Regions from separate parts of the Thioclava sp. NG1 genome, predicted to be linked through region 2. Evidence: riboswitches for the same ligand, from Rfam matches in the RefSeq annotation. Region 2 holds a riboswitch; the other holds the start of a gene.
What was found. A riboswitch is a leader RNA that binds a small molecule or an ion and turns the genes downstream of it on or off. The one in region 2 is predicted to bind cobalamin.
Positions count from the first base shown of each region.

Region 1 (14,580 bases), on a different contig from region 2:
CCATGCCGATCGCGAAGACCACCGCGTCGATCCGGCCCGAGGCCACACCGACCACGGAGGTGCCCGGGCAATAGCCGCCCACAGCAAATCCCGCGCCGATGAAGACGCCGCCCAGCAGGATCGCCCAGAAGAAGAGCGTCGGGATGAAGACCGCGGCCGGGCCCATCCAGCCCATCGTCCGCAGCACGTAGAGCCCCACGGCGCAGACGATCACCGCGGTGAACATCACCTTGAAGACCGAGAAGTCGCGCAGCGTGAACTGCCCCGTCAGCTTGCGCGGAGAGCCGAAGCCCGCCGCTTCCAGCGCATAGCCGAACAGGATGCCCGACAGGAGGCCCGAGGCTATGCCGCTATCGTAAAGAGGGATGCTCATTGCCAGATCCTCCGCATCATCATGGAGACGGCGAAGCCCGCCGCGAAGAAGCCGATCAGGAAGACGAAGCCCGCCACGGCGAGCGTCGCGCTGCCCGACAGACCCAGACCCGAGGTGCAGCCGCGCGCCAGACGCGCGCCGAAACCCACCAGCGCGCCGCCCAGCAGCGCATAGACGAGGCGATTGCCGGAACTGGTGCGCGGCCCGCGCTCAACCTTGACCGAGATCCGGCCCGCGCCTTTCGCGCCGAGCCACGCCCCGATCAGGACGCCCACCACTTCCCAGGTGATCCAGCTCAGAAGCGGGCTGCCTGCCGCCATGAAAGGACCGAAATAGGAATTGCCGGCGGTCGCCTGCGGGGCGATCCAGTCATTGGCCTGCGCCGCGAAGCGGGTCACGAAGCCGGATGCGCCGAGCCCGTGCCCGGTCACGATGAAGGTCAACAGCAACGCGAGGCCGAGCGCAGTGCCGGCGGCGAGCGGTGACCAGAATGGTTTTGGAGCGTCTCTCATGAAAACCTCCGATCCTCCCATAATCATATTCAAAGATGATGATACAACACACCCGAACCGTTTCAACATTTTTAACCGCTGCAATGCGGCAAATGACATATTGTCGGAAGGCACCCTACCCGCCCGCCAGAGAAAACCACCGAAAGCCAAAGCCTTGCCCCAATCCCCCGCCTCCTTCACCGCGACGATTGATCGCGACGGTCGCTGCGAATTGGCGCGGTCGGGGGGGCGGCTTTTTCCCTATTGGAGCTTTACCAAACCGGTGATTGCGGCTCTGGCGCTGATGCTCGAGGCCGAGGGGTGGCTCGACCTGCGCGCGCCGCTCGACCTGCCGGAGCTGCCCGGTGGCATCACCCTCGCCCGTCTGCTCGACCACAGCGCGGGCCTGCCCGATTACGGCACCCTGCCCGACTATCACGCCGATGTCGCCGCCGGACGCGCACCGTGGCCGCGCGATCTGCTGGTGGCACGGGTTTTGGCGCAGCACTCGCGCGACGAGTGGCGCTATTCCAACCTCGGTTACATGCTCGCCCGCGAGGCGATCGAACGGGCAGCGTGCCGGAGCCTCGCGGAGCTGGTACGAGACCGGATCGCTGGACCGTTGGGGCTTGAAAGCGTGCGGCTCGCGGAGGCGCCTGCCGATTTCGCAGAACTTCACTGGCCCGAGGCGCGCGACTACCATCCCGGCTGGGTCTATCACCGCACGCTGATCGGCACGGCGGGCGATGCGGCGCGGCTGTTGCGCGGGCTGAGCGATCTGCTCTCGCAAGACGCATTCGCCCGCATGACCGCCTGTCGCGAGCTGGGCGGCGCGCTGCCGGAGCGACCTTGGACGCGGCATGGCTACGGGCTGGGGCTGATGTGCGGCGACTGGGGCGAGACGCGCGTTTTCGGCCATTCCGGCGCGGGGCCGTTCAGCGCCAACGCCGTCTATCACTGCCCCAAGACAGGCCGCACCGTCGCCGCCTTCACGCATGGCCCCTTCGAGGGGCCGGCGGAGATCGCAGTGGCAAAGCTCGTGGTGGGGCGGTGAGGGCTGCGCCCGACCCTGGGTGGGCGCATGCGCTCCCTAGGTGGATTTCCGTTTATCGCTCCACCTCTCCCTAACTTGCGTTCGCGCGGCTCCGGTGCAGATGCGCCCTCCCGGAGGGAGGGTTGGGCGCAGCCCGGGCTGACCGCCCGGGCGAAGGCACGGTTTCAGACGCGTCCGAAGCCTCCGGCGCATACCTTCGTCGCCAAAAAGAAAGGCGGCAACCTCCGTCGCCGCCTCTCCCAAGATACCGGGAAATCCGATCTCACACGCCGCTGTCGAAGGGCTCGAACGCCTCGGCGCGGGCACGCTTCCAGCGCTTGAGATAGCCGAAGCGGTCGTCATCCTCGCGCAGAAGGAACCCTTCGGGCATGTAGTGATAGATCTCGTCGCCCACTTTGAAATCCCGCTCGCGGTCGCGCACCAGCAGGTGATGCGGCAGGAACTGGCCCGGATGGGTGAGGCCCGCAGCCCCCGTCATTTCGGCCAGCGCCTTCATCGTGTTGCGGTGGAAATTGGCCACGCGGGTCGCCTTGTCCGGCACCACCAGCGCGCGCTGACGGATCGGGTCCTGCGTGGTGACGCCGGTCGGGCAGCGGTTGGTGTGGCACGACTGCGCCTGAATGCAGCCGATCGAGAACATGAAACCGCGCGCCGAATTCGCCCAATCCGCGCCGATCGCGAGAACCTTGGCGATGTGGAACGCGGTGACGACCTTGCCCGAGGCCCCGATCTTCACCTGATCGCGCAGCCCCGCACCGCGCAACGTGTTGTGCACGAAGCTGAGCCCTTCCACGAGCGGGAAGCCCATGTGGTTCGCGAATTCCAAAGGCGCGGCACCGGTGCCGCCTTCCTTGCCGTCGACGACGATGAAATCGGGCGTGATACCGGTCTCGAGCATCGCCTTGACGATGCACATGAACTCGCGGCGATGCCCGACGCAGAGCTTGAAACCCACTGGCTTGCCGCCCGACAGTTCGCGCAGTTCGCCAATGAATTCCATCATCTCGATCGGCGTCGAGAAGGCCGAATGCGAGGCGGGCGAGATGCAGTCGCGATCCATCGGGATGTCGCGCGCCTCGGCAATCTCGGGGGTGATCTTTGCGGCCGGGAGCATGCCGCCGTGGCCCGGCTTCGCACCCTGGCTCAGCTTCAGCTCGATCATCTTGACCTGCGGGTCCTGCGCGCGCTTGGCGAATTTCTCGGGGTTGAAGCTGCCATCGTGATTGCGGCAGCCGAAATAGCCCGAGCCCACCTCGAAGATCAGATCGCCGCCCTCGCGGTGATAGCGCGAGATACCGCCCTCACCGGTGTCATGCGCGAAGCCGCCCATCTTCGCGCCTCTGTTGAGCGCCATGATCGCGTTCGCCGAGAGCGCTCCGAAGGACATCGCCGAAATATTGTAGATCGACGCCTTGTAGGGCTGTTTGCAGGTCTCGCCGCCGATCTCGACGCGGAAATCGCTATCCTCGATGTGGCGCGGCTTCACCGAATGGGTGATCCACTGATAGCCAGATTCCGACACACGCATCCGCGTGCCGAAGGGCTTGGCGTCCTCGATATCCTTGGCCCGCTGGTAGACGATCGTGCGGGTGGCACGCGAGAACGGCACCTCCTCGTCGTCGCCTTCGATCAGGTATTGCCGGATCTCGGGGCGGATCTCCTCGAAGAAGAAGCGCAGATGGCCGAGGATCGGATAGTTCCGGGTGATGGCGTGGCGGCCCTGGATCAGGTCGTAGATGCCGACCAGCGTCAGGAAACCGAAAAGGATCGCGGCGACCAGGAACCAATCTGTCAGGATCAAGCCGGAAAGCGCGAAGAGCGTCAGCAGGGCTGACAGGACGAGCGGAGAAAACCGTATGAAACGCGTGAACATGCCCCCTCCCGCGGGGTTTTTTGTCTTGTGTTCGCTTTGCCCGCCCACTCTAGCGTGCGCGGGTTCTATGTCGAAGAACAATTACGCCCGCAACCCCGGATCGGACCAGATAGCCGCCTCGAGCGCATCGAGCCCGTCGGTCAGCGCGGCGGGGCCCGGCTGCAGAATGAGGGTCGATTTGACTTCGTGCAGCCGGTTTCGCGCAACAGCCGGAACGTCCTGCCAGCCTGGCCTTGCGGAAACTTTCTCGGGGCGGAATTTCTTGCCGCACCAGGAGCCCACGATGACCTCGGGCGCGGCTGCGATCACTTGTTCGGGAGCGACGATGCGATCCTTGGCTTTGCCCTCTTTCGCCAGCTCGGCGAAGACATCGCGCCCACCCGCGATCTCGATCAGCTCCGACACCCAGCCGACGGCAGAGATCAGCGGCTCGTTCCATTCCTCGAACCAGACGCGCGGACGGCTCGGGCGCGGCTTCGCGGCGACCTCCGCCAGACGCGTCTCGTAGCCCGCGGCCAACAGTTCCGCCCGCTCGGTGCAGCCCACCAGCGCGCCCACCGTGCAGATCATGTCGAGGATCCCCGCGACCGAGCGCTGGTTGAACGCGTGCACGGCCACGCCCTCGCGCACCAGCCCCGCGACGATGTCGGCCTGAAGGTCGGAGAACGTCAGGACGAGATCCGGCTCCAGCGCAAGGATCTTCGGTAGATCGGCGGAGATGAAGGCGGAGACGCGCGGCTTTTCCTGCCGTACCCGTTTGGGCCGAACCGCGTAGCCCGAGACGCCGACGATGCGCGCGTCCTCGCCCAGAAGGTAGAGCGTCTCGACCGTTTCCTCGGTCAGGCAGACGATGCGTTCAGGAGGAAATGCCATCAGATCCCCAATGTGGAAAGTGGTTGGAAAACAGCGCCTTCCGACGTGATTTTAAAGTGCGCGCGGATGTGGAAGACCTGCGCCAGAAGCGTCTCGGTCAGGACCTCGCCGGGCGGTCCATCCGCCACAAGCCGCCCGCGATCCATCACCCAAAGCCGGGTGCAATGGCGCGCGGCCAACCCCAGATCATGCAGTGAGGTGACGACCGCGCCGCCCGCCTGCGCGTGGGCGGTGAATACCTGCATCGTCGCGATCTGCGCCGCCGGATCGAGCCCGGCAATGGGCTCGTCTGCGAGGATCAGCGGGCTTTCCTGCGCGAGCGCCCGGGCGATCAGCACCCGCGCCTGCTCGCCGCCCGAGAGCTGCGTGGCGGCGCGGTCTCGGTAAGTGTCGAGCCCCATCCGGCGCAGCGCTTCTTCCACCGCCGCCGCCCCGCGCGTCGCCTGATCGCGGCCATGCGGCAACCGCCCCAGCGCGACCAGATCGGCGACCGACAGCCCCCAGGCGATTTCGCGCGCCTGCGGCAGCCACGCCGCCGCCCGCGCCCGCGCCATCGGATCGAGCGCCGACAGCGAGCTGTCCCCGCGATGCGACAAGAGCCCCATCGCACCGCGCAGCAGCGAGGTCTTCCCCGCGCCGTTGGGCCCGATCAGCCCGATCAGCTCGCCCGGCGTGACCTGCGCCGAGACGTGATCGACGACCGGGCATTCGCCCCGCAGAACGGTCAGGTTTTCCAGCTCCAGCATCAGCCCTCGTGCCCCATCTTGCGGATCATCGACAGGAAGAACGGCGCGCCGACCAGCGCGGTCAGCACCCCCAGTTTCAGGTCGCGTTCGGGCGCGATCACCCGCGTCGCGATATCGGCCAGCGTCAGCATCGCCGCCCCGCCAAGCGCCGAAGCCGGAAGCAGCCGTGAGGGCCGCGCGCCCACGGATTTGCGCAGCAGATGCGGCACGACGAGGCCGACGAAGCCGATCGCACCCGCGACCGCCGTGGCCGCACCGACCATGAGCGCGGTCCCGAAGACGACCTGAAGCCTCAGTTTTTTCAAAGAGATACCAAGCGAAGCTGCAGCATCCTCCCCAAGGCTCAGCGCATCCAGCCCGGCCCCTGCGCGTAGCAGGATCAAAGCGCCCACGATCAGGAACGGCAGTGCCAGGGCAACATGGGTCATCGACCGATCGGCAAGCGAGCCCATCATCCAGAACACGATCTCGGCCGCGGCATAGGGCGACGGAGCGAGGTTCAGCACCAGCGCGGTCGCCGCCGCCGCCAGCGCGGAGACGGCGATGCCTGCAAGGATCAGAACCAGCGCCCGGCCCTCGCGCCCGGCAAGGATCAAGATCAGCGCGACGGCCACGCCCGCGCCCGCCAGCGCGGCGAGCGGCAGGGCCAGGGCGAAGAGCGCGTAGAGCCCGGTCTGGATCGCGATGACCGCGCCAAGCGCCGCCCCTGCAGAGGTGCCGATCAGCCCAGGCTCGGCAAGCGGGTTGCGCAGGAAGCCCTGCATCGCGGCGCCAGACAGCCCCAGCGCGGCGCCAACGCCGATACCGAGGATCGCGCGCGGCAGGCGCAATTCGCGCATCACCAAGCCCGCCGCGCCATCGCCGGAAATGAGCGCGGATATCCCGTCGAGCGGCGAAATCCCCGACGGTCCGATCAGCAGCGACGCTGCGAAAAGCACCGCGCAGAAGGCTGAGAGGAGAATGAGGATCGCGCGATAACTCATTGCGTTAACTTCTCTTTCTCGAACTTGCGCCCAAGCGTCGCCAGTTGCCCTACCGCATTCAGCATCGCCGGTGCGCCGCAGGTCCAGCTCGCATCGCGCAGGCCCCGCACGACCGGAAGATCGCGCAGCACCGGGTGCGCCAGCACCTCCTGCGCGCGGCTCGTGCCGGTGCCGCCTTGCGAGCCCCCCACGACCACCAGATCGGGGCGATCCATCACCAGATCTTCCAGCGGCAACCGTCCGCCCCAGTCGAGCCCCGGCCCGCTGACGACGTTCTGAAACCCTGCCATTTCAAGGATTTGCCCTTCAAGGGTCCGCGGCCCGTAGCCATAGCCCGAGGGCCCGATGATCGCAGCTTTCAGCCCCGGCGCGGGTGTCTGGATCGCCGCCAGCCGCGCATCGAAATCCGCGAGCATCTTCGCCGCGCGACCGGGATGGCCAAGAAGCTTGCCCATCGTCTCGATCCGGCCGCGGATCTCGGGCAGCGAGGTGCCCGGCGGCAGTTGCTCGACCCGGATCCCGAGCGTGCGCAACATGCGGATCGTGTCGGGGTTCGACCACGTATCGGCCAGCACGAGATCGGGATGGAGAATCGAGATTTCCTCGGCGCGACCGTAGTTTACGGGAAGGTCTTCAGCCTGTTTCCAGTGCACCGACATCGACGGGTCGGTCGCGAAATGGCTGACCGAGACGATCTGCGACGGATCGGCCAGCGCCAGCGCCAGCTGATCGGTGCAGAGGTTCATGGAGACGACCCGCCGCGGCACATCTCCCGCAGGCTCTTCCGCCCATGCGGAGGAGGTCGCCGCCAAGGCGGCGAAAAGGGCGGCGCAAACCGCCCATTTCAGATCAGAACCGCGCACGCAGCCCCACATAGGCGGCGCGACCCGAGGTGCCGTAGCCCGGCCAGAGCTGGTAATCGGTGTCGGTCAGGTTCTCGATGCGCAGATAGGCCTCCTTCTCGTTGCCCAGATCGTAGGTCATCTGCGCGTTCAGCAGGCCGTAATCGGGCTGGCTCTGACGATCGGTGACCACACGCATATCGGCGGCGAGCGTGATCTTGTCGGTCACCTGCGCGTCGATGCCCGCGGTCAACGTATGACGCCCGAAGGCCGAGTTCCACGTCGATCCCGACGACAGCCCGTCGGGGTTCTTCCAGTCGAGATAGGTGTAGCCGAGGCTGTAGTTGATCTTGCTGGTGATCGGCCCTTTCAGCCCCAGCTCCAGCCCCTGCCGCTTCGCGGTGCCCGAGGTCTGGTAGTAGGTGCCGTCGTAGTCGATCAGGTCGTCCACCTCGATATGGAACAGCGTCGCGGTCAGCTTATGCGCACCGAAGTCACGCTCGACGCCGAGATCGTAGCTCAGCGATTTCTCGGGCTTGAGGTCGGGATTGCCCACGTAGCCGTCATAGAGTTCATAACCCGACGGCGCGCGGAAGCCATTGCCGATCGACGCCCGGTAGAGCGTCGCGGCGTCGGCCTGCCACGTCACGCCCAGACGACCCGTGGTGTTGCCGCCGAAATCCGAGTGATCGTCGTGGCGCGCGGAGGCGGTCACGTTCACCCCGTCCATCGGCGAGAAAGCATATTCACCGAAGATACCCGTATCCGCCGTCAGGACGTGGCCCGAGACATAGGTGCCTGTATAGGTTTCCAGCGTGCGATCCGCCCCGAAGGTCAGCCGCCCCGGCCCGAGATCGGTCGAGGCTTTCCAGTCGAGTTTGCGGCGCTTGCCCTCGTAGCCATAGTCATAGACCGGATACCAGCGCGAGGTCGTGTAATAGGTCAGACCGAGCTCGTGATCGAGCGGGCCGGTCGCGAATTTCGCGAAGAGACGTCCGCCCCGCTCCTTGTGGATCGTGTATTCCCCGTCGTCGGAGGGCGGCGAGGTGAAGGCATTGTCGAACTCGCCCCGATCGTTCTGCGCGAACCCGTTGAAGCCGATCAGCAGATTGTCGGAGATGCGCTTCTGCGCGCGCAGGCTGACACGGTCGGCGCGGTAGCCGTCCTTCTCGGTATTGCCGTTCTTCTTGTCGGCGGCCGAGAAGCCTGCAGTGTAAATTTTCGACAGCTGAATCGCGAGCTCGTCATCGCCCTTCTTCCAGCCGAAATTATAGGCCGCATTCGCGGTGTGGTAGGAGCCGAGCTCGAGCTTGACGCTTTGGCTCACGCCATCCTCGGTCGGGCGCGGCGTGTCGAGGTTGATCACACCGGCGACCGCCTGCCCGCCATAGACCGCCGATTGCGAGCCGCGCATGATCTCGACCCGGTCGTAGTTGAACGTGTTGAACCGGCCCAGGTCGGGCAGCACCTGCGTCGCCGACGGATCGGAGACGTCGATCCCGTCCACCACGACCTTCACGTAGTTCTGCGACACGCCGCGAATGGTGAAGCCGGTCTGCGCGCCCATCGGCCCGCGCGACAGGATGCCGACGCCCGGCGACTGCGCGATCAGGTTGGCGAGACGGGTCTGGCCCGAACGCTCCAGCTCCTTGCGCGACAGCACGGTGACCGCCTGCGCGGTCTTGTCCGACGATTGCGGCTCGAGCGCGCCGTGATAGATCACGATCTCATCGAGTTGGTAAGGTTGCGCATCTTGCGCGAGCGCGGGGCCTGCCAGCGCTGTGGTGAGCATCAGGCCCACGGTCAAACGGGTGCGGATCATATCCAATTCCCTCGTGCCGCGACTCTGCGGTCGCGTGAACTTCGCATTGCAAGTCTTTGGAAATTTGGAATTTCCGCCGACGGTGAAAAATGTCACCACTGACGGAAGACCGCCTCCGCTGCGCGCCCCGCACAGGCAGAAAGGATGAGCGCCTCGGCAGGTCTCCTGGCTCGCGGGTCCTGGTTCCGGCTGGCCTTCCCGGGTCTCCCCAGTGGCTCAGTCAGCCGTCACTCGCCGCTCACAGTTGCGGGGGCAGCCCCGGAATGAATGCACGCATCGCACCGGGTTCCCTTTTCATCCGCTTTCGCGGAACCGAAGTGCCCCTGCTGTGCCGCGCGCGCCGCACTGAGTCAAGAATATTTCAGCTTTCCACGGCGCGCCGGCAGCGTCGGTTGAACCGGATCGAGGATAGCAGCGCGAGACCGATCAGCCCGGCCCCGATCAGGCCGGTGATCACCTCGGGCACTTCCACCAGCGTCTGCGCGAACATGACGACGGAGAGGATCAGGATCGACCAGAAGGCGCCGTTCTCGAGATAGCGGAATTCGCTGAGCGTGTTGCGCTCCACCAGCATCAGGGTCATCGAGCGCACGTACATCGCGCCGATCCCCAGACCGATCGCGATCAGAAACAGGTTCTGGGTCAGCGCGAAGGCCCCGATCACCCCGTCGAAACTGAAGGACGCATCGAGCACTTCGAGATAGAGAAACGCGCCGAGGCCCGCCTTGGCCGTCTCGGCGGCGATATTCGTCCGGTCGAGCACGTGGCTGAGCACCTCGACGCCGAGAAAGGTCGCAAGACCGCAGATGGAGGCGAAGAGGAACTCGTCCTCGCGCCCCTCCGGCAGAATCCAGGTGAAAAGCAGAACGACGACCAGCACGAAGCCGATCTCCAGGCCCCGGATCGACGCGAGCGCGCGCAACCGGCGCTCCAGCGCGCGGATCCAGTCGACCTCCTTGCCCTCGTCGATGAAATAGGTGAGCGCTACCATCATCAGGAAGGCGCCACCGAAGCCCGCGATCGACAGATGCGCGTCCTCGATGATCTCGGCATATTCGGCCGGGTGTTTCGCAGCCAGAAGAACCGCATCCCACGGTCCGATCCCGGCGGCGATCACGACGATCAGAAGCGGGAAGAGGATACGCATCCCGAACACCGCGATCAGGATACCCCATGTCAGGAAACGACGCTGCCATTTCGGCGTCATCTGGTGCAGCTTGTTGGCGTTGACGATGGCGTTGTCGAAGCTCAGCGAGATTTCCAGCACGGCCAGCACGGCAGTGATCATCAGGAAAGAGACCGCGCCGCCAAGCCCGCCGGTCTGAGCGAACCCCAGCGCGAAGGACCCGACCAGCCCTGCCACCGTGACGGCGATGGCCCAGGAAAAATAACGATACATGATGGTCATGCTGGCTCCGGCTGCATGAGGCCTCACTTAGGCTTCGCCCCCCGTCTTCGCAAGGGAGCGCACTGTCAGAGTTGGTCTGTGTGACCCTACGGCGTGGGGCGGGTCGGCGGGAAAACGCGGCGCAAGATACCCTGCGCACGGCGGGTCGCGCCCGCTAGAGCCCGACCTCGTCGAGCCAGCCCTTGATCCGCGCCTCGTTCACCCCGAGATCGGATTTCCCGTAGACGAGGTGCCCGCGGATCTGCAGCGTATCGCCTTCGATCCAGAGCGTGGTGACATCGGGAAAGCCCCAGACGGCCGAGCGCGTCACATAGGCCGCGTAGCCCTCGTCGGCGCTGCCCGCGACGCGCTTGGTGCGCGCGGTGCCCCGGATGATCTTGTCGAGCGCGGCCATCTGCGCCGGCGGATCGGAGACGTCGCGCACGGCCTGAAACCCGCCTGTCTCCGGGTGGTCACCGGGCGCTTTCGCCAGCCCGTCGACATCGAAGCGCGCCGGATCAATCGGGGCGAGGCGCACCCACCCGTCGGCCGCCACCACGACGGCGAGCCCGAGCGCGAGGATCGTCACGGCCCGTTTCATGCCCCCCTCTCCCGCATCGCCCAGCCCGCAAGGGCGATCAGCTCGGTCGCGACATGAGCCCCGGCGATCGCCGTCACCCCGGTCGGATCGTAGGGCGGAGAGACCTCGACCACGTCGCCGCCGATCAGGTTGATGCCCTTCAGCCCGCGCAACAGCTCTGCCGCCTGCCAGCTCGCCAGGCCGCCCCAGACAGGCGTACCGGTGCCGGGCGCGAAGGCCGGGTCCAGACCGTCGATGTCGAAGGTGAGGTAGCAGGGTCTATCACCCACCACCGCGCGGATGCGTTCGAGCGTGGGACCGATCCCTTCGCGATGCACGCTCGGCGCATCCACGATGTTCACGCCCAGCGTATCGGGATTGTCGGTGCGGATGCCGACCGAGACCACATTCTCCGCCCGCAAGACGCCCGACTTGATCGCCTTGTAGAGGAAAGTGCCGTGGTCGATCCGGTCCATGTCGTCATCGGCCCATGTGTCGGAATGGGCGTCGATCTGGATCAGCGCGATCTCGCCATGCGCGGCGACTGCCGCGCGCAGGATCGGAAGCGTGATGAAGTGATCGCCGCCGAGCGTGATCGGCACCACGCCCGCCCCGAAGATCGCGCCGAGATGCGCCTCGATCCGGCCCGGCACCTCGGGCACATTGGCATAGTCGAAGGGCATGTCACCGTAATCGACGATCGCCAGCTCGGAGAGCGGGTCATAGCCCCAGCCATAGGGCGCATCGAAAGCCTGCAGCGTCGAGGCTTCGCGGATCGCGCGCGGCCCAAACCGCGTGCCGGGGCGATTGGTCACCGCCTGATCGAAGGGGATGCCGGTCACGGCGATCTGCGCGCCTGCGAGGTCTTTCGTGTAGCGCCGCCGCAAGAAGCTGGTCGCGCCACCGAAGGTATTCTCGAAGCTCAGACCGCGCGCATCTGCGCGCGTAAAGGCCTGATCCACTTGGGTTTTCGCATCTTCCAGAGCCATGGGCGCCCTCCCTTTCGCCCGCGAAATCTGCGCCAGCCCTCGCGGGAGGTCAAGTTGCCCCGCAAGGCGACGAGGGATGCGTCCGAACCCGCGCACTCCGACAAGGGCCCGCCCGGGACGATCCGGGCCGGGCAGCGCCCGCAACCGCGCGAACCGGGCGCAGAAGACCGAAGCTCTCATTCGCTCACGCCACCGTGTGCCGCGACTTCATCGAATGGACGCGCCCGCCGCGCCGGCCCGGCAGCCCCGCTTCACCCAACCGATATTGGCCCGCGTGACAACGGCGCGGCAAAATCTCGCCTCGGCGCGAAAATTTCCAATGAATGTGACATAGGTCAAACTTGCGAGGCAAACTTATCTATATCACCGCCGCGTGAGCTGGAGGAGTTACGATGCGTTTGACCACTCGAACCAATCTCGCGATGCGTGTGCTGATGTTCTGTGCGGTCAATCCGGACCGCACCGTGCGCAAGCACGAGATCGCGGAAGCCTGCAATGCGTCCGAGAACCATCTGGCGCAGGTGATCAACACCCTTGCGCATGAGGATTTCATCACCACCCTGCGCGGCCGCGCCGGTGGCATGAAACTTGCGCGCCCACCCGAACAGATCGGCGTCGGCAACGTGCTGCGCGCCTTCGAGGCCCGCCTGCCTTTCGCGGAATGTTTCGACACCGAGACCAACACCTGCCCGCTGCGCGACGCCTGCCTGTTCCGCGATGCGCTGAGCGAGGCGCTCGAGGCGTTTTACGGAACGCTCGACCGCAAGACCATCGCCGATCTGGTCGAGAACAACACCGCGCTGGAAGCGATGCTCAGCCTGCCCGGCCTGCAACCCATCCCGATCTGCACGGCGGCGCGAGCTGCGCGATAGCCCTTTGAAACAACGCTCCGCGCAGGCGGCCACGATAGGTCCGAATTCTTGACGCACTCGCGCCAAAATCCGCGCTTTCGTGTCGGCGACGTCACAGTTTCATGACGGTCGCTCACGCCAATGCGACCAAAAATCAGTTTCGCTTGACCGACCCTTTTCTCGGCGAGAGCCTGTGGCTACTTGTCGCAGCAACGGGAAGACCCCGCTAGAACGCGACTCATCACAAGGCTTAGGTCATGCAACAGCAATCGGGCAATCAATCAGGCCAGCAACAGCAAGGCGGCACGAACCGTCCTGGCCAGCAACAAGGCCAAACGGGCAATACGACCCAACAGAACGGCACCGTATTCGACGATTGGGCGTCCATCTGACGCCCTCTCTCGCGCCGCGATGATAGCGGCCCAGGCAGGCCCCGCAACCGGCATCTTCATCCACCGCCGGTTTTCGCGCCGCCCGCCATTCGATCTCTCCTTCGCGCTGCTCTTGCGTGGCGCGAAGTCCAGCTTCAGACTGCGATGATCCGCCAATCCGTCGCGCTGCCCTTGCCGCGCGGCCCGAAGGACCGTCCGGCACGATGAGCACCTCTATCACCTCCATCAAGGGGATCGGCCCCGCCACCGCCGAAGGTTTCATGCGCGCCGGGATCACCTCGGCGGAAGACCTGCGCGAGATCGGAGCGGACGCCGCCTATGCCGCCTGGATCGAGGCCGGGAACCCCGCCCATTTCATCGGTTATTACGCACTGCACATGGCGCTGCAGGGTCGGCCGTGGAACGACTGCCGCGGCGCCGAGAAGGCCGCATTCCGGAAGAAATTCGACGCGCTCAAGGCGCGGATCGCAGCGGAGGACAGCTCCGCGCCTTCCGCAAAAGAAAAGGGCCGCGCCCGGCTGGACGCGGCCCTCTCGGAAATTGGTCTGATCGCGAAACGCTAGATCAGCCGACGATCTCGAGACCCGAGAAGAAGAACGAGATTTCTTCCGCAGCGGTTTCCGGAGCGTCGGAGCCGTGCACCGAGTTCTCACCCACGGAGAGCGCGTATTCCTTGCGGATGGTGCCCTCGTCGGCTTCCGCCGGGTTGGTCGCGCCCATCACTTCGCGGTTCTTGGCGATCGCGCCTTCCCCTTCGAGGACCTGAACGACGACCGGCTCGGACGCCATGAATTCGCACAGTTCGCCGTAGAAGGGGCGCTCTTTGTGCACTTCATAGAACTTGCCGGCCTGTTCCATGGTCAGCTGGATGCGCTTTTGCGCGACGATGCGCAGACCCGCTTCCTCGAACTTGGCATTGATCTTGCCAGTGAGGTTGCGCTTGGTCGCGTCGGGTTTGATGATGCTCAGCGTGCGTTCGATGGCCATGTGTGACCCTTTCCTTGTGTTCGCGGCCGGAAAGCCGGTCCGAAATATCCCGCGCCTGCTATCATGCAGGGGCTGGCTTGAAAAGCCCTCATGGGCGGGCCCGGGGCGAGTCTAGCGCGGTTTCGTGACCGTTTGGTCAAGGCAGACCGGCGGGCCGCCGGGCGTCACGGGCCGAAGGACGCCTCCGGCGGGGATATTTTTTGCCAAGCCGAAGCGGCGCGGCGCGCAGCAGCGATTGACTGTCGCGCGCCCCTGCGCCAAGTCAGGCCCCATGTTGCGCATCTCCGATATCTCTTTTTCGATCGAAGGCCGTCCGCTCTTTGCGAACGCCTCCGCT
Region 1 is NZ_QFBB01000003.1:366,923-381,502, forward strand. Features, by position in the region: gene DEM26_RS07315 (DUF6691 family protein) at 1-373, opposite strand, end outside; gene DEM26_RS07320 (YeeE/YedE thiosulfate transporter family protein) at 370-885, opposite strand; gene DEM26_RS07325 (serine hydrolase domain-containing protein) at 1,040-1,918, shown strand; gene DEM26_RS07330 (FMN-binding glutamate synthase family protein) at 2,181-3,791, opposite strand; gene DEM26_RS07335 (cobalamin-binding protein) at 3,873-4,664, opposite strand; gene DEM26_RS07340 (ABC transporter ATP-binding protein) at 4,664-5,410, opposite strand; gene DEM26_RS07345 (FecCD family ABC transporter permease) at 5,410-6,393, opposite strand; gene DEM26_RS07350 (ABC transporter substrate-binding protein) at 6,390-7,256, opposite strand; gene DEM26_RS07355 (TonB-dependent receptor plug domain-containing protein) at 7,243-9,057, opposite strand; cobalamin riboswitch at 9,196-9,389, opposite strand; gene DEM26_RS07360 (DUF475 domain-containing protein) at 9,419-10,456, opposite strand; gene DEM26_RS07365 (DUF1499 domain-containing protein) at 10,620-11,045, opposite strand; gene speB (agmatinase) at 11,042-12,013, opposite strand; gene DEM26_RS07375 (RrF2 family transcriptional regulator) at 12,406-12,885, shown strand; gene DEM26_RS07380 (TfoX/Sxy family DNA transformation protein) at 13,460-13,819, shown strand; gene ndk (nucleoside-diphosphate kinase) at 13,821-14,243, opposite strand; gene DEM26_RS07390 (ABC-F family ATP-binding cassette domain-containing protein) at 14,515-14,580, shown strand, end outside.
Region 1: linked by a shared signal. The riboswitch ahead of DEM26_RS07355 (TonB-dependent receptor plug domain-containing protein) and the one ahead of DEM26_RS10720 (hypothetical protein) in region 2 are both predicted to bind cobalamin.

Region 2 (14,580 bases):
GAGCGAATTGACCCGCAGGTCGAAAGGCGCCGTGATCGTCGACAGCCCGATCGCACGGTCGATCGTCGCCGCCTGCGTATCCAGCACTTCGCGCTCTGCCTCGTTCAGCTTCAGCTGGCTTTCGAGATCGGCGACCTTGGTCTGCGCGGTCAGCTGTTGGCGGCGCACCCCGTCGAGTTGGGTTTGAGTGATCCGGCCCAGATCGTGGAGAGATTTCTGCCGGTCGAACTCATCCTGTGCCAGCGCGAGGTCGGATTGCGCCAGTTCCAGGCTCGTGCGCACCGTGTCGTCCTTGACCTTCGAGGCGGCGACCTGCGCCTCGAGACTGGCGCGCTGCAGTTTCAGATCGCTGTCGTCGATGGTGAAAAGCGGCGTTCCTTTCGCGACGATGTCACCGGGCGCGAGCGGCTCTGCGATGTCGCGGATATCGCCCTCGATCCGGGCGATGGCGCGCCACTCGCGCACAGGGGCGACCATGCCGTAGCCGCTGACGCGCGGGATCATCTCGGTGGGCGCGAGCGTGATCACCCGCACCAGCGCCGCCGGGCGGTTCGCCTCGCTCGGACTGGGCAGCGATTTCAGATCGCCCGCAAAGACGATCGCCGCCACACCGAGCGCGGTCGGCACCGCCACCATCGCGAGCCTTGCCAGACCCGTGCCAATTCCCGCCATGATGTCCCTCATCACTCATGTCATTTCACTATCTACCCGGAACTTCGCGCATCGACCTAGCGTAAATGTGACGCACCCCCGGAGGGAGGGGGACGCGCGCGGCGCGAGCCTCTCAATACCAAAGACAATCGGAGCAAGGCTTGGCGGGCGCGGGCCGGGCCCTACACTCAACCTAGATCACATCTCAAGACGACCACAGCCAGCTGTTCAGGGAGCCAGACACGCCATGAAATATCCTCTTATCCTGGCCGCCGCGGTCTTCGGGGGCGCACTCGCCTCCACCGCGCAGGCCGATATCACCGTCTCCTCCAAGATCGACACCGAGGGCGGTCTCTTGGGCAATATCATCGCGCTATCGCTGGAAAATGCCGGGATGCCGGTGGAGCGGCGGCTGCAATTGGGCGGCACGCAGGTCGTTCGCAAGGCGATCCTCGCGGGCCAGATCGACATCTATCCCGAATATACCGGCAACGCGGCCTATTTCTTCAACGAGGCCGATAGCGATATCTGGAAGGATGCGGCAAAGGCCCATGATCGCGCGGCCGAACTGGACAAACAGAACGATATCACCTGGCTCGATTCCGCTCCGGCCAACAACACCTGGGCGATTGCGGTGACGGGCGATCTGGCCAAAAAGAACGACCTCACCACGATGTCCGATTTCGGCAACTGGGTCTCGAATGGCGGTGACGTGAAGCTCGCGGCCTCGACCGAATTCGTTTCGTCCCCCGCCGTGCTGCCCGCGATGGAGAAGGCTTACGGATTCAAGTTGAGCCCCGATCAGACCGTGGTTCTCTCGGGTGGCGACACGGCGGCGACCATTCAGGCGGCGGCGCGCGGCACTTCGGGCGTGAACGCGGCGATGGCCTATGGCACCGATGGTGGCGTGGGCGCGGCGGGGCTCGTCGTGATGGAAGACGACAAGGGCGTGCAGCCGGTCTACGAGCCCACCCCGATCGTGCGCGACGCGGTGCTGAAGGAATATCCGAAGATCCCCGAAGTGCTTAACCCGATCTTCGACAAGCTCGACATGCAGACGCTTCAGAAACTTAACGGCCGTATCCAGGTCGGCGGTGAACCCGCCGAGGCGGTCGCGAAGGATTACCTGACGCAGATCGGGGTGTTGAACTGAGCGCCGCAGCGATGCGTGTGCGGGGCGTGACCGCTGGCCTCTCGCCGCCCGGGGTGCTCTTCGCGCTCTTGGGGCTGGCTGCGATCTTCACGCCTTTCCTGACGCTCGCCGCGAACCGGATCGTGGCGGGCGAGGGGCGCGCCCTGTGGACCGTCGCCGCGCCGCAGGTCACGGTGCCCGCGATGGCGCTGATGCTGCTGGGGCTCGCCTTTGGCCTGCCCGCCGCGCGGCCTTACTTGCGCATCGCGGGCGCGGCGCTTGGCCTCGCGGGACTGGTCTGGCTGCTGATCGCGGGCGCGTCGTTTCTGCTGACCGAGGCGGGCGAGTATGCGCGTGTCTCGCCGGCTGCCGGGTTCTGGTTCCTGCTGGTGGTCTTCGCGCTGATGATGGCCGACGCGCTTTCCGCGCTGTCGCCGGGGCCTGCAGCGCGGGCGGGAATTTTAGGGCTGGTGATCGCGCTCGTCGCGGCGCTGCTGTGGTCGGGGGCGCTGAGCGATCTGTCTATCGCGCAGGAATTCGCGAGCCGCAAGGATGCCTTCTACACCGCGAGCCTGCGCCATCTGGGCCTTGCCTTCGGCTCGCTGCTGGCCGCGGCGGTGATCGGCCTGCCGCTGGGCGTGATGTGCCACCGCAATGCGGCGCTGCGCGGTGCATTGCTTCCGGTGCTGAGCTTCCTGCAGACGATCCCCTCGCTCGCGATGTTCGGGATCATGATCCCGGTGCTGAGCTGGCTGAGCGGGATCATCCCCGGCGCCCGCGCGATCGGTATTGCGGGGATCGGCTTCGCGCCTGCCTTCCTTGCACTCACCCTCTATTCGCTGCTGCCGGTCGTCGCCAACGTGCTGGCGGGTCTGCGCAGCGCACCTGCCTCCGCGCTCGAGGCTGCGCGTGGGATGGGCATGACATGGCGCCAGCGTCTCGCGCGCGTGGAACTGCCGCTGGGCTTGCCGGTGGTGCTGGCGGGGCTGCGCATCGTGCTGGTTCAGAATATCGGGCTGGCAGTGATCGCCGGGCTGATCGGCGGCGGCGGCTATGGCACATTCGTCTTTCAGGGCCTCAACCAGACGGCGGGCGACCTGATCTTGCTGGGCGCGCTGCCCACTGTCGCCCTGGCGCTGGTTTCGGCCATCGCAATGGACATCCTCGTCGAACTGACGACCCCCCGAACGGAGCGTGAAGAATGATCGAAATCGACGAGATCACGAAGCTCTATGACGACACGACGGCGGTGGACCACGTTTCGATGACGGTCGAGACCGGAACGATCACTGTGATCGTGGGCACCTCCGGTTCGGGCAAGACGACGCTTCTGCGGATGATCAACCGGCTGATCGAGCCGAGTTCCGGCGAGGTGCGGATCAATGGCGAGTCCACCGCCGCGCTGCCCAAACACGAGCTGCGCCGCCGGATCGGCTATGTCATTCAGGGCGACGGGCTGTTCCCGCATTATACGATCGCGGGCAATATCGGCGCGGTGCCCAAACTGCTCGGCTGGTCCAAGGACAAGACCAGCGCCCGGGTCGACGAGTTGCTGGACCTGTTCTCGATGGAGCCCGCGCAGTTTCGCGACCGTTATCCGGCGGAGCTGTCGGGTGGTCAGCAGCAACGTGTGGGCGTCGCCCGCGCCTTGGCCTCACGGCCCGATCTGCTGCTGATGGACGAGCCTTTCGGCGCGCTCGACCCGATCATTCGCGCCCGGGCGCAAGCCGATCTGCGGCGCATCCAGCGGCAGCTGGGGTCGACCATCGTGCTGGTGACGCATGACATGGAAGAGGCGATCCATCTGGGCGACCGGGTGGCTGTCATGGATGGCGGAAAGCTTCTGCAACATGGCACGCCCGCCGAGATCATCGCCGAGCCCGCCACCGATTTCATCGCGCAGATGGTGGGCGGGGTCGATCGTCCGCTCCGGCTTTTGTCGTTGATCCCGGTCTCGGACGTGATGGAAGAGGGCACGGCCGAGGGCGAGCCGATCGCGCCCGACACCAGCCTGCGCGATGCGCTGTCGCTGTGTCTTTGGCGCGGCTGCGAGGCGCTGCCGGTGGCGGACGGCGGCCGTCCGCTTGGCCGGGTCACTCTGGCGACGATCCGCGCCCGCGCGACGGAGCTGGCATGAGCCGCAGCGGCGCGATCCGGGCCGCCTGCGTGGCGCTGCTGCTCGCGCTGGTGCTGCGCCCGCATTGGTTCGCGCCGGTCTTTGCGCCCTTCGCCCCGGCGGGCGGGCCGGTGATCTACGAGCGCGCCTCGATCCTGTCGCTCTCGCTCAGCCATCTGGGGCTGGTGGCGCTGGCCTCCGGGTTGGCGACGCTGGTCGCGGTGGGCCTTGCCATCCTCGTGACGCGACCTGCGGGCGCGGCTTTCCTGCCGCTGTCGCGCACGATCACCAATATCGGCCAGACCTTCCCGCCGGTTGCGGTGCTGGCGCTGGCGGTGCCCGCGCTCGGCTTCGGGGCCGGGCCGACGCTGGTGGCGCTGTTCCTCTACGGCTTGCTGCCGATCTTCGAGACGGCCATTGCCGGGCTCTCGACTCTGCCGCCCGCGACGATGGAGGCTGCCCGCGGCATCGGCCTGACCCGCTGGCAGCGCCTGATCCGGGTGGAATTGCCGCTGGCCCTGCCGGTGATCCTGACGGGCATTCGGCTGTCGGTGGTGATCGCCATCGGCACGGCGACGGTCGGCTCCACCGTGGCCGCGCGGACCTTGGGCGAGGTGATCATCGCCGGGCTTTTGACCAGCAACACGGCCTTCGTCCTTCAGGGCGGCGTGATCGTGGGGTTGTTCGCGGTGCTCGTCTATGACGCCCTGAGCCTGCTGGAGACCGCCCTCACACGCCGTCTGGGGCGTCCCTCCGCCGGGGCGGAAGCGTAGCGCACGGCCCGGTGAAAGGACGATAGCGTTTCGCCGAGACCGCGCGCCGTGGAACAGGCTTTCTTTCGCGTAGGGCATTGATGGAATTCGTTCCGCTTCCGCTCGGCGAGATGGGATAAAAGACTAATTTTATCAGATGCTTGTCTGGCGCATCGACTCCGGTATGCGGCGTTACTAGGTAAGGCGCCTGTCATTCTGACGCGCCCCACGGCGGCGTCTTCGACCTATCGGAGGTATCTCGCATGAAACCCGTTCGCATCCTCATCGCCATCGCAGCCCTCGCCGGGATCGTGGCGCCCGCGGCCCAGGCCGCGAGCCTCGCTGATATCCAGAAAGACGGCGTCTTCCGCGTCGGCACCGAAGGCACCTATCCGCCCTTCACCTACCATGACGAATCCGGAAAGCTGACCGGCTTCGACGTCGCCATCGCGCGCGCCATCGGCGAAAAGCTGGGCGTGAAGGTGAAGTTCCTCGAAGGCCGCTGGGACGGCCTGATCGCTGGGCTCGATGCCGACCGCTACGACGCGGTGATCAACGAGGTGGGCATCACCGATGCGCGCAAGAAGAAATACGATTTCTCGCAGCCCTATATCGCGTCGAAAGCGGCGCTGATCGTGCGCAAGGACGAGACCGACATCACCGGCTTCGACGATCTGAAAGGCAAGACCGCCGCCCAGACGCTCTCGAGCAATTTCGGCAAGATCGCCTCGGATCACGGTGCCGAACTGATCGGCACGAACGGGTTCGATCAGTCGATCGCGCTTGTCATCCAGAACCGCGCCGATGCGACGGTGAATGACAGCCTGTCCTTCCTCGACTTCAAGAAGAACAAGCCGGACGCCCCCGTGAAGCTGGCCGCGACCATGCCCGATGCGAACTATTCCGGCGTGATCATCGCGAAGGACCAGCCCGACCTGCTGGCTGCGATCAACAAGGCGCTCGACGAGATGAAGGCCGACGGGACCTACCAGAAAATCTCCGAAGAGTATTTCGGGGAAGACGTCTCGAAGTAAGCCGCATGTCGAGCCGCGCGCGCCTTCGGGGTTCGGCCCGGAGGCGCGTGAGGCTTGCAGAAAGGATCCGCTATGGCTGACTGGTTGCCCCTGATGTGGTCATCGCTCGTGCCGCTTTTGCAGGCGACGGTGACCTTCACGATCCCGCTGACGCTCATCACCTTCACGCTGGGCCTTGCGCTCGGGCTGCTCTGCGCGGTGATCCGGCTGTTCGGGCCGCGTCCGCTGGTGTGGATCGTGCGGTTCTATGTCTGGGTGATCCGGGGCACGCCGCTTCTGGTGCAGCTTTTCCTGATCTTCTACGGGCTGCCGAGCCTCGGGATCACGCTCGACGCCTTCGTGGCGGGGCTGATCGGCTTCACGCTGAATGTCGGCGCCTACACGTCGGAAATCCTGCGCGCGGCGCTGTCCTCGGTGTCCAAGGGGCAGTGGGAAGCGTCCTATTCCATCGGCATGAACTGGCGGCAGACGATGACCCGCACCATCGTGCCGCAGGCCTCGCGCGTCGCGGTGCCGCCCTTGTCGAACAGCTTCATCTCGCTGGTGAAGGATACGTCGCTCGCCGCAGCGATCACCGTGCCGGAACTGTTTCAGGCGGCGCAGCGGATCGTCGCGACCACCTATGAACCGCTCGTCCTCTATGTCGAGGCGGCGCTGATCTATCTCGCGCTCTGCTCGGTCCTGTCGGCGCTGCAGGGGCGGCTCGAACGGCGCCTCGGGCAATATGGCGGCTTTCTGGAGGAACGCACATGATCGAGCTGTCGAATATCACCAAGCGGTTCGGCGAGAACGAGGTTCTGTCGGGGATCTCGCTGTCTCTGCCTGAGGGCTCCGTGACCGCGTTGATCGGCCCCTCCGGTGGCGGCAAGAGCACGCTTTTGCGCACCATCAACCTGCTGGAAGTGCCCACGAGCGGCACGCTCGCCATCGGCGACGCTTCGGTGACGCTGACCGAAGGCGGCAAGCTGTCGCGCGCCCAGATCCAGTCGATCCGGCAACAGACCGGGATGGTGTTCCAGAACTTCCAGCTCTTCCCGCATCGCACCGCGATCGAGAACGTGATGGAGAGCCTCGTGACCGTGCAGAACTGGCCCGCCGCGAAAGCCCGCGAGCGCGCGATGTCGCTCTTGGAGAAGGTCGGAATGGCGCATAAGGCCGATGCCTGGCCCGCGACGCTTTCGGGCGGGCAGCAGCAGCGCATCGCGATTGCCCGCGCGCTCGCCCCGTCGCCGAAAGTGCTGCTCTGCGACGAGCCGACCTCGGCGCTCGATCCGGAACTGGCGGCGGAAGTCGTCGACGTTCTGGCACAGCTGGCCCGCGAGGGCACGACGATGGTGATGGCGACCCACGACCTGCGCCTTGCCTCGCAGATCGCCGAGCGGGTGGTCGTGCTGGAAAGCGGCGGCGTGGTCGAGACCGGCCCGGCGCGGCAGGTCTTCGACGCGCCCGAGCGCGAGCGCACCAAGCGGTTCATCGCCACGCTGAAATCGACCGGCGAGACCGCAGCCCCGGATACTGCCCCGCGCCCCGTCTGAGGCGCGGGCGGCGGCGGGTTCAAAACGCCCAGTCCTCGTCCTCGGTCGCGACCGCCTTGCCGATCACGTAGCTCGATCCCGAGCCCGAGAAGAAGTCGTGGTTTTCGTCCGATCCGGGCGAGAGCGCGGCGAGGATCGCGGGGTTCACGCGCGTCGCCTCTTCGGGGAAGAGCGCCTCATAGCCGAGGTTCTGCAGCGCCTTGTTGGCGTTGTAATGCAGGAAGTGCTTCACATCCTCCGTCAGGCCCAGACCGTCATAGAGCTGCTCGGTATAGCGGCCCTCGATGTCATAGAGGTCGAACATCAGCGAGAAGGCAAAATCCTTGATCTCGGTGCGCTCGGTCTCGGTCGCCCGCTCCAACGCGCGCTGGAACTTGTAGCCGATGTAATAGCCGTGGATCGCCTCGTCGCGGATGATCAGGCGGATCAGGTCGGCCGTGTTGGTCAGGCGCGCGCGGCTCGACCAGTGCATCGGCAGGTAGAAGCCCGAATAGAACAGGAAGCTTTCCAGAAAGACGCTCGCCACCTTGCGCTTCAACGGGCTCGCCGTCGCGTCGTATTCGTCGAGGATCAGCCGCGACTTGGCCTGCAGATGCGGGTTTTCCTGCGACCAGCGGAACGCCTCGTCGACCTCGGCGGTGTTGCACAGTGTCGAGAAGACCGAGGAATAGCTGCGCGCATGCACGGCCTCCATGAAGGCGATGTTGGACAGCACCGCTTCCTCATGGGGCGTCGCCGCATCCGCCATCAGCGCAGGCGCGCCCACGGTGTTCTGGATCGTGTCCAGCAGCGTCAGCCCGGTGAAGACCCGGATCGTGAGCGTCTGCTCATCCTCGGTCAGTTGCGACCAGCTTTGAATGTCGTTCGACAGCGGCACCTTCTCGGGCAGCCAGAAATTCGAGGTGAGCCGGTTCCAGACTTCGAGATCCTTGTCGTCCTGAAGGCGGTTCCAGTTGACGGCACGCGGAACGGGGCGGGATGTGTGCAGATCTTTCATGGCGGGCCTCACAGGGAACAGGATACGCAGCCCTGCACCTCGGTCCCCTCGAGGGCCGCTTGGCGCAGGCGGATGTAATAGATGGTCTTGATGCCGCGCCGCCATGCATAGATCTGGGCGCGGTTGATGTCGCGGGTCGTGGCCTCGGCCGGGAAGAACAGCGTCAGCGAGAGACCTTGATCGACATGCTCGGTCGCTGCCGCATAGGTGTCGATGATCGCCTCGGGGCCGATCTGATAGGCGTCGCGGTAGAACTCGAGATTGTCGTTCGTCATGTAGGGCGCGGGGTAATAGACCCGGCCGATCTTGCCTTCCTTACGGATCTCGATCTTCGCGGTGATCGGGTGGATCGAGGCTGTCGCGTTGTTGATATAGCTGATCGAGCCGGTGGGCGGCACGGCTTGCAGGTTGCGATTCCACAGGCCGCACTCCATGACCCGGTCGCGCAGCTCGGCCCAGTCGGCGCGGGTGGGCAGGGTGATCCCGAAGCGGTCGAACAGGGCCGTTACGGTGTCGCTCTCAGGCAGAAAGTCGCGGGTGACGTATTTCTCGAAGAAGCTGCCATCGGCATAGGCAGAGGCCTCGAACCCCTTGAAACTCCGGCCATGCTCGGCGGCCAGCCGGTTCGACTCCGCCAGCGCGTGATAGGCTACGGCGGCGAAATAGACGGAGGTGAACTCGATCCCCTCGGGGCTGCCATAATGGACGCGCTCGCGGGCGAGGAAACCGTGCAGGTTCATCTGACCCAGACCGATCGCGTGGCTTTCCTCGTTGCCCTTGCGGATCGAGGGGACGGCGTTGATCGCGCTCATCTCCGACACCGCCGAGAGCGCCCGGATCGCGGCCCCGACGCTCGCGCCCAGATCGCCGCCATCCATCACCTTGGCGATGTTGAGCGAGCCCAGATTGCACGAGATATCCGTGCCCATCCGCGCATAGCCCAAGTCCTCATCGAACTCCGACGGCTCGGCCACCTGCAGGATTTCCGAGCACAGGTTCGACATGGTGATCCGTCCCGCGATCGGGTTGGCGCGGTTCACCGTGTCTTCGAACATGATGTAGGGATAGCCGCTTTCGAACTGGATCTCGGCCAGCGTCTGGAAGAAGGCGCGGGCGTTGATCTTGCGTTTGCGGATCCGCGCGTCATCGACCATCTCGTGGTATTTCTCGGTCACGGAAATCTCCGAGAAGGCGCAGCCATAGACCCGCTCCACGTCATGCGGCGAGAAGAGATACATCTCCTCGTTCTTCTTCGCGAGCTCGAAGGTGATGTCGGGGATCACCACGCCGAGGCTCAGCGTCTTGATCCGGATTTTCTCGTCCGCATTCTCGCGCTTGGTGTCGAGGAAGCGCAGGATGTCGGGGTGATGGGCGTGCAGATAGACCGCGCCCGCGCCCTGACGCGCGCCCAGCTGGTTGGCATAGCTGAAGCTGTCTTCGAGCAGCTTCATCACCGGGATCACGCCCGAGGATTGGTTCTCGATCCCTTTGATCGGCGCGCCATATTCGCGGATATTGGTCAGCATCAGGGCCACGCCGCCGCCGCGTTTGGACAGTTGCAGCGCCGAGTTGATGCCGCGCCCGATGCTTTCCATGTTGTCTTCCAGCCGCAGCAGGAAGCAGGAGACGAATTCGCCCCGCGCCTTCTTGCCCGCATTGAGGAAGGTCGGCGTCGCGGGCTGGAAGCGGCCTGCCAGCATCTCCTCCATGAGGCGCATCGCCAGCGCCTCGTCGCCGCGCGCGAGCGTCAGTGCCACCATCACGACGCGGTCTTCGTAGCGTTCGAGGTACCGCTGCCCGTCGCGGGTCTTCAGCGTGTAGGAGGTGTAATATTTGAACGCGCCGAGGAAGGTCGGAAAGCGGAACTTGGCCGCGAAAGCCGCATCCCAGATCGCGCGCTGGAAGTTGCGCGAATACTGATCGAGCACGGCGGCGTCGTAATAGCCTTCCTCCACCAGATAGCCGAGCTTCTCGTCCAGCGAATGGAAGAACACCGTGTTCTGGTTCACATGGCGCAGGAAATATTGCCGCGCCGCCATCCGGTCGGCGTCGAAGCGGATATTGCCCTCCGCGTCATAGAGGTTGAGCATTGCGTTGAGCGCGTGGTGATCAAGCCCCGCGAATTCCGAGGCCGTGGCCCCGCTCGGTTTCACGTCGCTGTCGAGCATTCCAGCCTCCAGAAATTGTCGAGACCCGCGCGCACGCGGTCGATGTCAGTGTCGGTACCCGCCAGTTCGAACCGGTAGAGAACGGGGATATTGCATTTGCGCGCCAGCAGATCGCCCGCGCAGGCGAAAAGCGCGCCGAAATTGCGATTGCCGCTGGCGATTACGCCGCGCAGACCCGCGCGGCGGGCGGGATCGTTGAGAAAGGCGATGACCGGTTTCGCGACCGCGCCGCGCCCCTTGCCGTCGGCGTAGCTCGGGCAGATCAGGACGTAGGGGCCGGGCGGGTACGGCATCGGAGCCTCCGCCGAGAGGGGCAGACGCAGCGCGGGCAGACCCAGCCGCTCCACGAAGCGCTGCGTGTTCCCCGAGGCCGAGGAGTAATAGATCAGCCTTGCCTGTCCCATGATCCGGGCCCGCGCTCAGTTGAGCTGTCCGATCATGTCGGGCCGGAAGCCCGCCCAGTGATCCTCGCCCGCGATCACCACGGGCGCCTGACGGTAGCCGAGGTCCTGCACCATCTCCATCGCGGCGGCATCCTCGGTGAGGTCGATCACGTTGTAGTCGATCCCCTTCGCATCCAGCGCACGGGTCGTGGCGGTGCATTGCACGCAGGCCGGTTTCGAATAGACGGTGATGGTCATGTGTCCTGTCCCTTTGTTTGCTGTCGGCCGCGTAGGACAAGGCTCGTGGGCAGGGTGCCGCAGCACATAGCCACGCGCCCGGGCCCTCCGCCGCGGTCGTCGTCTATCTGCTCTGGCAGGTCTCCTGGCTCGCGGCTCGAACGCCTCTCGGTCCGTCTTCCCGGCGCATCGCACCAGTGACATTCGGACATCAGGCTCGCCGCTTACAGTTGCGGGGGCAGCGCCGGAATTCCACCGGCTTCCCTCTTCGCCTGCGGAGTGACTCGCAGGAACCAAAGCAACATCATATTGGGATGCATGGTGTGGTGGTGTCAATATATAGATTGCCCTGGCGCGCGAAACTCTCGCGCGACAGGGCTGTGTCAAGGCTCAGGCCCCGTCGCCGAGCGCCCGGATATGCGCCGGAAGGCGGGCGTTCTGGCCATACATGAAGTGGTTCTCCATGCGCTCCGAGAAGCGGCTGGCCTCGGTCTCGCGACCCACGGCCTCGGCCATCTCGCGGATATGCATCGGGCTCGCCCCGCAGCACACGCCGAGATAATTCACCCCGATCGCCTGCGCCTCACGCGCGAAGGCGCCGATCTCGTAGCGGTTGCAAGCCAGCGGATCGAGCGCGGTCGGAAAGGTCCGGCCATGCGGCGAGGGGCAGGTGCAGCCGTTGTGATCGGAGAGGTTGAAGAAGGTGGGCTCCTCCTTCGTGGTCCGGTAGGGCACGGGCAGGGCGCCGACATGGCAGCTCACCGCCGCGCGCACCTTGCGCAGCCACGGCATCATCGTCTGCGGCCCGCGGAAGCAGTTCAGCCCGACGACATCGGCGCCCGCCTGTTCGAGCTGCTGGCAGGTCTCGACGATGCCGACCCCGTCCATCATCTCGTTGGCCGCCATCGGTGCCAGCGTCAGCACCACCGGCAGCCCCGACGCCTTCGCGGCCTCGAGCGCGCATAGCGCCTCGCTCGCGTAGTAAAAGGTCTCGCCGATGAGGATATCCGCGCCTTCCTCGACCGCCCAGCCGACCATCTCGTCGAACATCGCGCGCACCTCGGCCTGCCGCGCCGGATCGGCCGGGTCCCAGATATTCGTGTTCGAGATATTGCCCGCCATCAGGTTTCCGGTCTTGGCATTGGCGACCTCGCGGGCGATCTTCAGCGCCGCGCGGTTGAGCGGCTCCAGCAGGTCTTCCTTGCCGATCACGCGCATCTTCTCGCGGTGGCCGTTATAGGTGAAGGCCTCGACGATATCGCTGCCGGCGCGCTGGAAATCGACATGCAGATTGCGCAGCGCCTGCGGGTATTCGAGCGCCACCTCGGGCACGAATTCCCCGGCGGTCAGATAGCCGCGCCGTTCCAGTTCGAACAGAAAGCCCTCGGCGCAGATTACCGGGCGCGCGTCGAGCAGGCGGGTCAGTTTGTTGTCATTCATGGAGAGATCCTCTCAGTTCATCCATGACCATCGTTGGACAGAGCCGAGCCTCGCAGGGAACGAATGACGCTCCCTACTGCAATGGTCCTCGGTCGGGCCGCAGAGAGCGACCGCAAGACGAAAAGCGGGTCAGAGGCCGCGCCGGGCGCGTGCCCCGCCGCGCCGCACCGGCGGGGGCATCTCGATCGGCAAGGCGAAAGGCTGCGGGGTCAGCGACTCCAGCAACAGCTCGCAGAACACCTCCACCGCTGGTGAGATCAGGGAGTGCGGATAGGCCTGCATATGGGCGACGATCGCCGCCTTCGCATAGGGCATGTCGCCCGGCAGCGTGCCAAGCCATTCCATGTAGCCCAGCGTGCCCAGCTCACGCGCCCGCAGCGGCGAGATCGGCCCTATATCGAGTTGTAAGAGTGAAAGCGTTCGTTCCAAAAGCATCGCGCCCTCCGCGCAAAAGGGCGGGATTGGTCGCGGCACGGCGATATGCGAGGTCCGATCTGGTCCATCTCTCGACTCTCCGTCCCAGGGCACCCCGCCCGGGTTTAAGGTGACCGAGATGCGCTAAGCGCGCATCCGAGATGGCAGGTCTCCTGACTCGCGGGTCGTGGCTTCACCGGACCTTCCCAACCTTTGCAGGTCAGTGGCGTTTTCGGTGGCGCTCGCCGCTTACAGTTGCGGGGGCAGTCACGGAGTTGGGCCTCGCCCGCACCGTGTTCCCTTTTCAGCCGACCCTTTGGGGCCGGACACCATCCCGGATTTGATCGCAGGAAAATCTCACGCTGTCCAGAACGGATTGGGCGGCGGAGGGTACGCGGGCAGAGCCCCGTCCGAAAGGCCCCGCGTTGACAGAGATCAAGGCCCCGATGCGCGCCTCGGATAGAGTGCCCGCAAGTGCAAACAGGAGAGGCGAGCCCATGACGACGAAGAAAGAAGTCATTCCTTTCGATAGCTTACGCCGCGAAGATGTCGCGCTTGTGGGCGGCAAGAACTCTTCGCTCGGCGAGATGGTGCAGGAGTTGGGCGCCAAGGGTATTCAGGTCCCGCCGGGCTTCGCCACCACCGCCGACGCCTATCGGATGTTTCTTGAAGAGAACAAACTGACCGAGGCCATCGCGGGCTATCTTGCGGATTACGATGCGGACAAGATCAGCCTGCATGTCGCGGGGCAAAGCATTCGCGACACCATCGTGGCCGGGGACTGGCCCGCCTCGACCGAGGCGGCGATCCGGGAGGCGTATCGCGATCTGTCCAAGCGGGCAGGGGTGCCCGAGGTCTCCGTCGCCGTGCGCTCGAGCGCGACGGCCGAAGATCTTCCCGATGCCAGCTTCGCCGGTCAGCAGGAGACCTATCTCAACGTCTCGGGCGAGGAGGAGCTTCTGACCGCCTGCCGCAATTGCTATGCCTCGCTCTTCACCGACCGCGCGATCACCTATCGCAAGCTCAGAGGGTTCAATCACCTCGATGTCGCGCTCTCCGTGGGCGTTCAACAGATGGTACGCTCGGATATCGGCGGGTCGGGGGTGATGTTCTCGATCGACACCGAAACCGGCTTCGACAAGGTCGTGCTGATCAGCGCGGCCTGGGGCTTGGGCGAAAACGTCGTGCAAGGCGCGGTCACGCCGGACGAGTTTCAGGTCTACAAGCCGTTCCTCGGTAAGACGGGGATCAAACCGATCATCGAGAGGAAGCTCGGCGCGAAAGAGATCAAGATGATCTATGCCGGGCCGGACGCTCCGAACCCGGTGCGCAACGTGCCGACCTCGAAAGCCGAGCGCGGGAGGTTCGTCCTGTCGGATGACGAGGTGCTCGACCTCGCGCAGCAAGCGGCGACCATCGAAGCGCATTACGGGCAGCCGATGGACATGGAATGGGCCAAGGACGGCGTCACGGGCAAGCTTTACATCGTGCAGGCGCGCCCCGAGACGGTGCAGTCGCGAGTCTCCGCCGGGTCTTTGCGGCGTTACACGATCGGCGCGCACGGTCCGGTCGTCGTCAACGGTCTGTCGGTGGGCGAGCAGATCGCGACCGGGCGGGTCTGCCTGATCGAGGACGTCAAGGACATCGACGATTTCGTGGACGGCTCGATCCTTGTCACCTCGACGACGGACCCCGACTGGGTGCCGGTGATGAAACGGGCC
Region 2 is NZ_QFBB01000005.1:15,706-30,285, reverse strand. Features, by position in the region: gene DEM26_RS10785 (efflux RND transporter periplasmic adaptor subunit) at 1-672, opposite strand, end outside; gene osmF (glycine betaine ABC transporter substrate-binding protein OsmF) at 899-1,804, shown strand; gene DEM26_RS10775 (ABC transporter permease) at 1,816-2,988, shown strand; gene DEM26_RS10770 (ABC transporter ATP-binding protein) at 2,985-3,920, shown strand; gene DEM26_RS10765 (ABC transporter permease) at 3,917-4,672, shown strand; gene DEM26_RS10760 (amino acid ABC transporter substrate-binding protein) at 4,915-5,685, shown strand; gene DEM26_RS10755 (amino acid ABC transporter permease) at 5,758-6,438, shown strand; gene DEM26_RS10750 (amino acid ABC transporter ATP-binding protein) at 6,435-7,220, shown strand; gene nrdF (class 1b ribonucleoside-diphosphate reductase subunit beta) at 7,240-8,217, opposite strand; gene nrdE (class 1b ribonucleoside-diphosphate reductase subunit alpha) at 8,226-10,385, opposite strand; gene nrdI (class Ib ribonucleoside-diphosphate reductase assembly flavoprotein NrdI) at 10,367-10,789, opposite strand; gene nrdH (glutaredoxin-like protein NrdH) at 10,805-11,026, opposite strand; cobalamin riboswitch at 11,124-11,318, opposite strand; gene DEM26_RS10725 (homocysteine S-methyltransferase family protein) at 11,396-12,445, opposite strand; gene DEM26_RS10720 (hypothetical protein) at 12,575-12,880, opposite strand; cobalamin riboswitch at 13,006-13,208, opposite strand; gene ppsA (phosphoenolpyruvate synthase) at 13,357-14,580, shown strand, end outside.